4 regions of the Streptomyces sp. NPDC102279 genome follow, and region 1 is predicted to be linked to each of the others. Evidence: riboswitches for the same ligand, from Rfam matches in the RefSeq annotation. Region 1 holds a riboswitch; each other region holds the start of a gene.
The links. A riboswitch is a leader RNA that binds a small molecule or an ion and turns the genes downstream of it on or off. The one in region 1 is predicted to bind thiamine pyrophosphate.
Positions count from the first base shown of each region.

Region 1 (2,193 bases):
TCCACAGCACGAGCGGGAACCCGAGCGCAGCGGCCAGCGCGGCCGCCACCGGGCGCGGGATCCGCATACCCAAGGTCTGCAGCGCCAGCGAACCGCTGTAGTCGTTCATCGCGTTGCTGCACACCGCCGCCAGCGCCACGGCGAGCAGTCCGAACGCGCCCGCCGCCCCGCCGCCCAGCAACTCCTCGACACCCGCCGCCGTCTGGTCGGTCAGCACGGACGCGCCCCACAGGCCGAGTGCCTGCACGGCGACGAAGGACACGACGAGGCCGAGCAGGGTGCACCAGAACATCCGCGGACGGGAGGTGGCGCGCGGCAGATAGCGGCTGAAGTCACTGGCGTACGGAGCCCAGGACAGCGACAGGCTGAGCGCGATGGTGCTGGTGAGTACGAACGCCCCCATGTGGTCCGCGCCGGTCGCGGAGCCGGTCGTGGCGGGGTGGACGCCGTCCAGCATCCGCCAGGCGATCACGGCGAACGCGACCGCGAGCACGAAGGTCATGACGATCTGCAGGCGATGGATGGCCTCGTAGCCGAGGACACCGAGCGCCCCCTGCGCCGCCATCATCACGAGAACCCCGACCCAGAAGGGCCAGCCGCACAGCCGCGCCAGCGCGTCCCCGCCGAACAGTCCGATCAGCGCGTCCCAGGCCACCGAGGACAGCCACTGGAGCAGTCCGGGCAGGGCCACCGTCCGGCCGAACGCGAGCCGTGCGAGGGGGAGTTGGCCGGTGCCGGTGAGGCCGCCCCAGGTGCTCAGGTAGGCGGTGGGCAGCGCCCCGATCACGGTCCCGACGACGACCGCCGTCAGGGCGGTGCCGAAGTCCAGGCCGAGCGCGATGCCGATGGTGCCGGTGAACACGCCCGTCATCGTCAGGTTCGGGGCGAACCACACGGTGAACAGGCGCCAGGGCCCGCCGTAGCGGTTGCTCTCGGGGACCGGCTCGATGCCGTGCCCCTCCACCCGCAGATCGCCGGGAGCCGCGGGCATCGACCCGTCGAAGACGGTCGGCCGGCTGTCGGCGGGCAGCCCGCCGGAAACATGCGCCAAAGGCATGAAAGACATCCCTCCGCCAGTACGAACTGGTTCAGGTTCGACGGGTGTGATCTCAGCCCTCGGACGGGGCACCCCGTGTCCGGTACGACGGACACACTAACCCCATCCCCGCGCTCCTGTGTATGGCGGACCTGCGCCCATCGCTCCGTTCCGGTCCGCCCGGACTCACCGACCTCCCTCGCGCGGCGGCCCGGACCGCCGGGAACGGCCCGCGCCCGCCCGCACCGCTCCACCGGCCCCGGTCGGGCCACCCGCAGCGCGCCGGGTGCCTCCCGTCGGTACTGTCGGAGGTGATCGCCGCCCGCTCTCCGTTCCCGGGTTCCCGGACCCGGGTGGCCGGGCGGAAGGAGGCAGGGCGCCGTGACCGTGATCTCCCTGAAGTCCGCGCAGGTGAACGAGGGGCTGACCCTTCCGTACGCCGAAGCCGGCTACCCCAGTGGTACGCCGGTCGTCTTCGTGCACGGTCTCGCCGACTCCTGGTGGTCCTTCGAGCCCCTCCTGCGGCGCCTTCCGGCGTCCCTGCACGGATACGCGCCCACCCAGCGCGGCCACGGAGACGCCGGCCGGCCGCCGGACGGCTACGCCCCCGACGACTTCGCGGCCGACCTGGTCGCCTTCCTCGACGCGGCCGACATCCCGCGCGCCGTACTCGTCGCGGCGTCCACCGGTGGCATACCCGCGCGGATCGTGGCCGGCAGCCATCCCGACCGCGTCGCCGGGCTCGTCCTGCTCGGCGTCCCCGGGACCCTCGCGGACAAGCCCGCGGCCGACGCGTGGCGAAAGCGCCTGGACGGGCTCGCCGACCCCGTGCCCCGCGCGTTCGTCGAGGAGTTCGTCACCGGCATGACCGCGGCCCCGCTCGCCCGCGGCTTCGTCGAGACGATGGTCGAGGAGGGCCTCAAACTCCCGGCCCACGTCTGGCAGGAGACCGGGCGCGGTCTCCTCGACGCCGACCTCGGCGCGACCCTCGCGGGCATCCTGGTGCCCACCCTCGTCGTCTGGGGCGAGCAGGACAATTTCCTGACCCGCGAGGACCAGCGGACGGTCCTGGACGCGGTCCACGGAGCCGACTTCCTCCCGTACGAGAACACGGGTCACGCCGTCCACTGGGAACAGCCGGAACGCGTGGTCGCCGA
Region 1 covers NZ_JBIWLU010000006.1:79,952-82,144, reverse strand. The annotation lists gene ACIRQH_RS15970 (purine-cytosine permease family protein) at 1-1,057, opposite strand, end outside; TPP riboswitch at 1,049-1,143, opposite strand; gene ACIRQH_RS15965 (alpha/beta fold hydrolase) at 1,418-2,193, shown strand, end outside.

Region 2 (2,193 bases), on a different contig from region 1:
CCCGCCGTCACCGTGGTGTCCCAGCCGAGCTCCTCGCTGGTCGCGCCCACCACGAGTTCGCCGTTCTCGCGCGGCACCAGGTACAGGTGGCCGCCGCGCACCACGGCCCGCACGGTGCGGTTCAGGAACGGCGCGTACCGCTGCGGCACGGTCAGCCGCAGCACCTGCCCCTTCACCGGGCGCACCGGCGGCAGGACGTCGTCGGGGACACCGGCCAGCTGCCCGCTGAGACTGCCCCCGGCCAGCACCACCTGGCCCGCGCCGAGTGCGGTGCCCTCCGAGGTGACCACTCCGGCGGCCCGGTCACGGACGACGGTCAGCCGCTCCGCCCAGGTCCGGTGGACGCTCACCCCGGCCCGCTCGCAGGCCGTGACCAGGGCGGCCGCGAGGCGTCGCGGGTCGATCTGGTGATCGCCGTCGACCCGCAGGCCGCCGCGCACCCCCGGCGCGAGCATCGGTTCGAGACGGCGGCACTCACGACCGGTCAGCCACTCCGACTCGAGGCCCGAACGGCTCTGCAGCGCGTGCAGTTCCCGCAGGTGGGCGCGGTCGTCGGCGTCCAGAGCGACGGCCAGCGTGCCGCACCGGCGATAGCCCAGGTCCTGGCCGCTCGCCTCGGTGAGTTCGGCCACGAAGTCCGGATAGCGGCGCGCGGAGGCGAGGTTGAGGCCGAGCAGGGTCTCCTCGCCGTAGTGCAGCTCGGTGACGGCCGCGAGCATCCCGGCCGCGACCTGCGCGGCCCCGCCACCCGGCTCGGGGTCGACGAGCGCGGTGGTGAACCCGCGCTGTGCGGCCCGCCAGGCCGTGACGAGACCGATGATCCCGCCCCCGATGACGAGGACGTCGGACGAACGTGCAGGCGACATGGGCGTCCAGCCCCTCCCTTCGCCGGCATGACCCGGATCAGGTTCGTACGGTCGGAGGCCGCTCCAGCCTCCCTCTCAGCCCGTTGCGTACGGGCTCCCGCGAGTGCTTTACGGTGGCCACCCTAGCCCGCCCTCCACGGACTCGGTAAGGGAGCCTCCGCCCATGGCACGCTCGCTCGACGGCCTCGTCCTCGCCCCGGTCACCGACCAGGCGCCGGGTCAGGTCGGTACCCGCACCCGGTTCGCCTACCGCGAGGCGGACGGCACGGTCTGGGCCGACTACGCGGGCGGCGACGTCGTCCGCGGACACCTCGTCGGGACGCGCGAGGGCGACCGCCTCGACTTCCGTTACGTCCAGCTCAAGACCGACGGCACCACCTCGTCCGGGCACTGCGTGTCCCTGGTGACCGAACTGTCCGACGGCCGGGTGCGGCTGGAGGAGACCTGGGCATGGGAGTCGCAGGCCGGCTCGGGCACCAGCGTGGTCGACGAGGTGCGGGAGACGGCCCCTGTGCAGCAGATCACCGCGCACGTCCGCTGACTGACGAATTGTCAGGTGTCTATGGTGACCAGGTGAGCGAGCAGACGCAGGCGAAGGCGCAGGGGTCCACGGCACGGCGGGTCGTCGTGGTGGGCGCGGGCATGGCCGGGGTGCAGACGGCGGTCGCCCTGCGCGAGCAGGGCTTCACGGGCACCGTCACGCTGATCGGTGCGGAGGCGCATCAGCCGTACGACCGGCCACCGCTGTCCAAGGCCGTCCTGCTCGGCAAGGCCGAGGGCTCCGCCTTCGACGTCGACTTCGAGGCCCTGGACATCGACCTGCGGCTCGGCCTGGAGGCGGTCGGCGTGCGCGCCGGGGACCACGAGCTCGACACGGCCGGCGGACCCGTCCCGTACGACGTCCTCGTCGTCGCCACCGGAGCCGAACCGATCCGGCTGCCCGGCGCCGAGGGCGTGCCGGGGGTGCACCTGCTGCGCACGCTGGACGACGCCGACCGGCTGCGGCCCGTCCTGCTCCAGCAGCACGACATCGTGGTCGTCGGCGCCGGCTGGATCGGCGCCGAGTTCGCCACCGCCGCGCGCGAGGCGGGCTGCGCGGTGACGGTCGTCGAGGCCGCCGACCGGCCGCTCGCCGCCGCGCTGCCCGCCGAGGTGGCCGCGCCGATGGCCGGCTGGTACGCCGACAGCGGCGCCACGCTGCGCACGCACACGCGCGTGGAGCGCGTCGAGCCCGGGGCCGTGGTCCTGGACGACGGCTCCCGGGTGCCCGCGGGCGCCGTGGTCGTCGGCATCGGGGCGCGGCCCGCGACGGGGTGGATCGCCGCCT
Region 2 covers NZ_JBIWLU010000012.1:108,123-110,315, forward strand. The annotation lists gene thiO (glycine oxidase ThiO) at 1-866, opposite strand, end outside; TPP riboswitch at 864-977, opposite strand; gene ACIRQH_RS29465 (hypothetical protein) at 1,030-1,407, shown strand; gene ACIRQH_RS29470 (NAD(P)/FAD-dependent oxidoreductase) at 1,440-2,193, shown strand, end outside.
Region 2: it holds a riboswitch for thiamine pyrophosphate, as region 1 does, so the genes downstream of both, thiO (glycine oxidase ThiO) here and ACIRQH_RS15970 (purine-cytosine permease family protein) in region 1, are expected to answer to the same signal.

Region 3 (2,193 bases), on a different contig from region 1:
GCGATCAGCGCCATGACGCCGCGCATCCGGCCCACCACCACGACGACCACGGCGAACAGGCCCGCCAGCAGGGTCAGGGGCAGCTTCCGGTTCGCGTCCGTCACCGAGTACTGCAGGTCCTTGGGGGCCGAGGGCTCGTACGCGACGATGACTTTCTCGCCCTGGTGCAACTGCCGTGACTGGTCCGGCTGGACGATCTCCGTGAACGTACGGCCCTTGTCCTTGCCGGTGTCGATGCGGATGGTCGCCCGCTTGCACTCACCCGTCGCCTGCTGCTGTGCGGAGGAGCCCTCGGCCGTGGAGGTGTCGCCGGTCGGCGTCTCCCCCGAGGCGTTGACGGACTTGCAGTCCACCTGGACGATCTTCGTGACCGTCGCGTTCTGGGTCTGCCGGTCGAAGCCGACACCGGTGCGTTCGTGAGCCGGTGCGCCACCGGGCCACAGCACCACGAGACCCACGGCGACCGCGGCCGCGAAGGGGATCAGCACCGCGGCGATGACCTTGCGCAGATGCTTCGACACAGGCGCCGCAGGGCCGTGGTTGTGGCTGTGCGAGTGCCCGTGTCCACCGCCGGGGCCTGGTACGTGCCCGCCGCCCGGTCCGTGACCGTCACCCGGACCCGGTTCACCAACTGACCCTCGGCCGTGGCCGTCACCGGGACCCTGCCCTTGGAGGTCACCGTGACCGGGGCCGGCGTCTCCGCTGCCCGGTCTCGGACCGGGACCGTTTCCGGGTCCGGAACGGTGCCCGTATCCCTGGCCATCGGCCGGCCCAGGTCCGTGCCCACGACCGTTGCCGGGACCACGTCCGCGGCCGTCGTCCGAGCCCGGACGGCGCGGTGGCTCGGGCGGTGGGAACGAGGGCTGCTGGGTCGTGGTCACCGACCGATCATCCCAAGAACGGCAAGGGCCCCCTGTTCACCGCGCCAGATATGACGCTAGCGTGGAGTCACCTTTGCACACGCGGGAGCTCGGAGCACCGGGCTGAGAGGGCGCTGACCTCCGTCTTCGCGATGTTTCACATGAAACATCGGCGAACGGAAGCCGCTGCGTCGACCGCCGAACCTGTTACCGGGTAATGCCGGCGTAGGGAGTAGGTCTCATGACCAACAAGGACGTACGCACGCCTGCCTCCAGCCAGACGGACGGCACTTCTTCGCCGTCTCCGAACGATGAGGCCGAGAAGTCCATCGGCTGGCACAAGGCGTACGTCGGGGGTACGCGCCCCGATCTGCGCGTGCCGGTCCGTCAGGTGCACCTGACCAATGGGCAGTCCGTGACGCTGTACGACACCTCCGGCCCGTACACCGATCCGAGCATCGATACGGATGTGCGCCGGGGGCTGGCGCCGCTGCGGGAGAACTGGATCATCGCTCGCGGTGACACCGAGGAGTACGCGGGTCGTCCCGTCCGTCCGGAGGACGACGGGATCAAGCACACATCACCGCGCGGCGGTCTGCGCAATCTCGACGCGGTCTTCCCGGGCCGGCCGCGTCAGCCCCGACGGGGACGTTCCGGGCAGGCGGTCACGCAACTCGCGTACGCCCGCCGCGGCGAGATCACCCCCGAGATGGAGTTCGTCGCCGTCCGCGAGAACGTCGAGCCCGAGGTCGTGCGTGAGGAGATCGCCGCCGGCCGGGCGGTAATGCCCGTGAACGTCAACCATCCCGAGATCGAGCCGATGATCATCGGCAAGCGGTTCCTGGTGAAGGTGAACGCCAACATCGGCAACTCCGCCGTCACTTCCTCCATCGAGGAGGAGGTCGAGAAGATGACCTGGGCGACCCACTGGGGCGCCGATACTGTCATGGACCTGTCTACCGGGCGGAACATTCACACCACCCGTGAGTGGGTGCTGCGCAACTCCCCCGTCCCCATCGGAACCGTGCCGCTGTACCAGGCGTTGGAGAAGGTCGACGGCCGTGCCGAGGAACTCACCTGGGAGATCTACAAGGACACGGTCATCGAGCAGGCCGAGCAGGGCGTGGACTACATGACGGTCCACGCAGGCGTCCGCCTGGCGTACGTGCCGCTCACCGCGAACCGCAAGACCGGCATCGTCTCGCGCGGCGGCTCGATCATGGCGGCCTGGTGCCTCGCGCACCACCAGGAGTCCTTCCTGTACGAGAACTTCGAGGAGCTCTGCGAGATCCTCGCCGCGTACGACGTCACCTACTCGCTCGGCGACGGTCTA
Region 3 covers NZ_JBIWLU010000003.1:177,280-179,472, reverse strand. The annotation lists gene ACIRQH_RS07590 (YibE/F family protein) at 1-881, opposite strand, end outside; TPP riboswitch at 953-1,109, shown strand; gene thiC (phosphomethylpyrimidine synthase ThiC) at 1,102-2,193, shown strand, end outside.
Region 3: it holds a riboswitch for thiamine pyrophosphate, as region 1 does, so the genes downstream of both, thiC (phosphomethylpyrimidine synthase ThiC) here and ACIRQH_RS15970 (purine-cytosine permease family protein) in region 1, are expected to answer to the same signal.

Region 4 (2,193 bases), on a different contig from region 1:
ACGGGGTACGCGAAGAACACCGCGAAGAACGCGACGGGCAGGGCCATGAGGCCGAGCCGTGTCGCGCCCTGCCGCCGGGCCGCGCGCGGGTTCCGCCCGGCTACTTCAGTACGAGCGAGGTCCACGACTTGACCCACTGGTCGCGGTCGGCTGCGATCTTCGCGGGAGCCAGGGTCTCCGGGTCCTTGGCCTGCGGACCGAACTTCGTGAACTCCTCCGGCACCCGGGCGGTGTCGGTGACGGGGTAGACGAACATGTTCAGCGGCATGTCCTCCTGGAACTCCTTGGTGAGCAGGAAGTCGAGGAGCGCCTTGCCGCCCTTGGCGTTCCCGGCGTTGCCGAGCAGACCCGCGTACTCGACCTGGCGGAAGCAGGTGCCGTCCACGACCCCGGTGGGAGCGGTGCTGGGCTTCGGGTCGGCGTAGACGACCTCGGCGGGCGGCGAGGAGGCGTACGAGACGACGAGGGGCCGGTCGCCCTTGGCCTTCTTGCCGCCGGCGGACCCGGAGAACTCGTCGTTGTACGCCTGCTCCCAGCCGTCCACGACCTTCACGCCATTGGCCTTGAGCTTCTTCCAGTAGCCCTGCCACTGGTCGTCGCCGTACTTCGCCGCGGTCCCGAGCAGGAAGCCGAGGCCGGGCGAGGAGGTCGACGCGTTCTCGGTGACGAGGAGGTTCTTGTACGCGGGCTTGACCAGGTCGTCGAACGACGTCGGCGGCGCCAGCTCGTGCCTGCTGAAGTACGCCTTGTCGTAGTTGACGCAGATGTCGCCGGAGTCGATGGGCGTGACCCGGTGCTTGTCCTGGTCGACGCGGTACTGCCGGTCGATCGCGTCGGAGCCCTTGGCCTCGTAGGACTGGAAGAGCCCGTTGTCGAGGGCCCGGCTCAGCAGGGTGTTGTCGACGCCGAAGAAGACGTCGCCCTGTGGATTGTCCTTGGTCAGGATCGCCTTGTTCACGGCCTGCCCGACGTCGCCGTCCTTGAGGACGCGGACCGTGTAGCCGGACCGCTTCTCGAAGTCCTTGAGCACGCTCTTGGAGACGACCCACGAGTCGTGGGTGACGAGCGTGACGGTCTTCGGGTCTCCCGAGGCGCCGGCGTCGGACGAGCCGCACGCCGACAGGACGGGCAGCGTGACGAGGCTCAGCCCGACGGCCGTCGCCGCGAACCGCTTGCTGGTGGTGCTCACTGATTCCTCCTGGCTGACCAGGAAGAGACGCGGCCCTGCCCGGGATCTCTGACAGATCCCGGGCAGGGCGCAACAGCTTGAGTGATGACCGAACTTCCTACCCAGAATGACCTGGGCAAGGTTCAGAGGGTCTGCGGTCTGTCCCGCACTCTCAGCGCTGTGGCGCTCCCCTGTCGGAATATGAAGATGTTAGGACTGTGACGTTGTACGGACGCGTCCCAGACTACCGCTCGGTCGCGGCGAGCTGACCGCACGCTCCGTCGATCTCCTGGCCGCGGGTGTCCCGGACGGTCACCGGCACGCCGTGGGCGGCGATCGCGTCGACGAACGCCTTCTCGTCCTCGGGCCGCGAGGCGGTCCACTTCGAACCCGGGGTCGGGTTCAGCGGGATGAGGTTGACGTGCACCGGCTTGCCCTTGAGCATCCGGCCGAGCCGGTCGCCCCGCCACGCCTGGTCGTTGATGTCCCGGATGAGGGCGTACTCGATGGACAGGCGTCGCCCGGACTTCGCCGCGTACTCCCATCCGGCGTCCAGCACCTCGCGCACCTGCCACCGCGTGTTCACGGGGACGAGGGTGTCGCGCAGTTCGTCGTCCGGAGCGTGCAGGGAGATCGCGAGACGGCACTTGAAGCCCTCGTCGGAGAACCGGTTGATGGCGGGCACGAGGCCGACCGTCGACACGGTGATGCCGCGCTGCGAGAGGCCGAGGCCGTCCGGCTCGGGGTCGGTGAGGGCCCGGATCGCCCCGACCACGCGCTTGTAGTTGGCGAGCGGCTCGCCCATCCCCATGAAAACGATGTTGCTCAGCCGCGCCGGGCCACCGGGGATCTCGCCGTCCCGCAGCGCCCGCATCCCGTCGACGATCTGGTGCACGATCTCGCCCGTCGACAGGTTCCGGTCGAGGCCGGCCTGTCCGGTGGCGCAGAACGGGCAGTTCATCCCGCAGCCGGCCTGCGAGCTGATGCACATCGTCACCCGGTCCGGGTAGCGCATCAGCACGGAC
Region 4 covers NZ_JBIWLU010000013.1:225,916-228,108, reverse strand. The annotation lists gene ACIRQH_RS31525 (ABC transporter permease) at 1-125, opposite strand, end outside; gene ACIRQH_RS31520 (thiamine ABC transporter substrate binding subunit) at 101-1,189, opposite strand; TPP riboswitch at 1,266-1,371, opposite strand; gene rlmN (23S rRNA (adenine(2503)-C(2))-methyltransferase RlmN) at 1,413-2,193, opposite strand, start outside.
Region 4: it holds a riboswitch for thiamine pyrophosphate, as region 1 does, so the genes downstream of both, ACIRQH_RS31520 (thiamine ABC transporter substrate binding subunit) here and ACIRQH_RS15970 (purine-cytosine permease family protein) in region 1, are expected to answer to the same signal.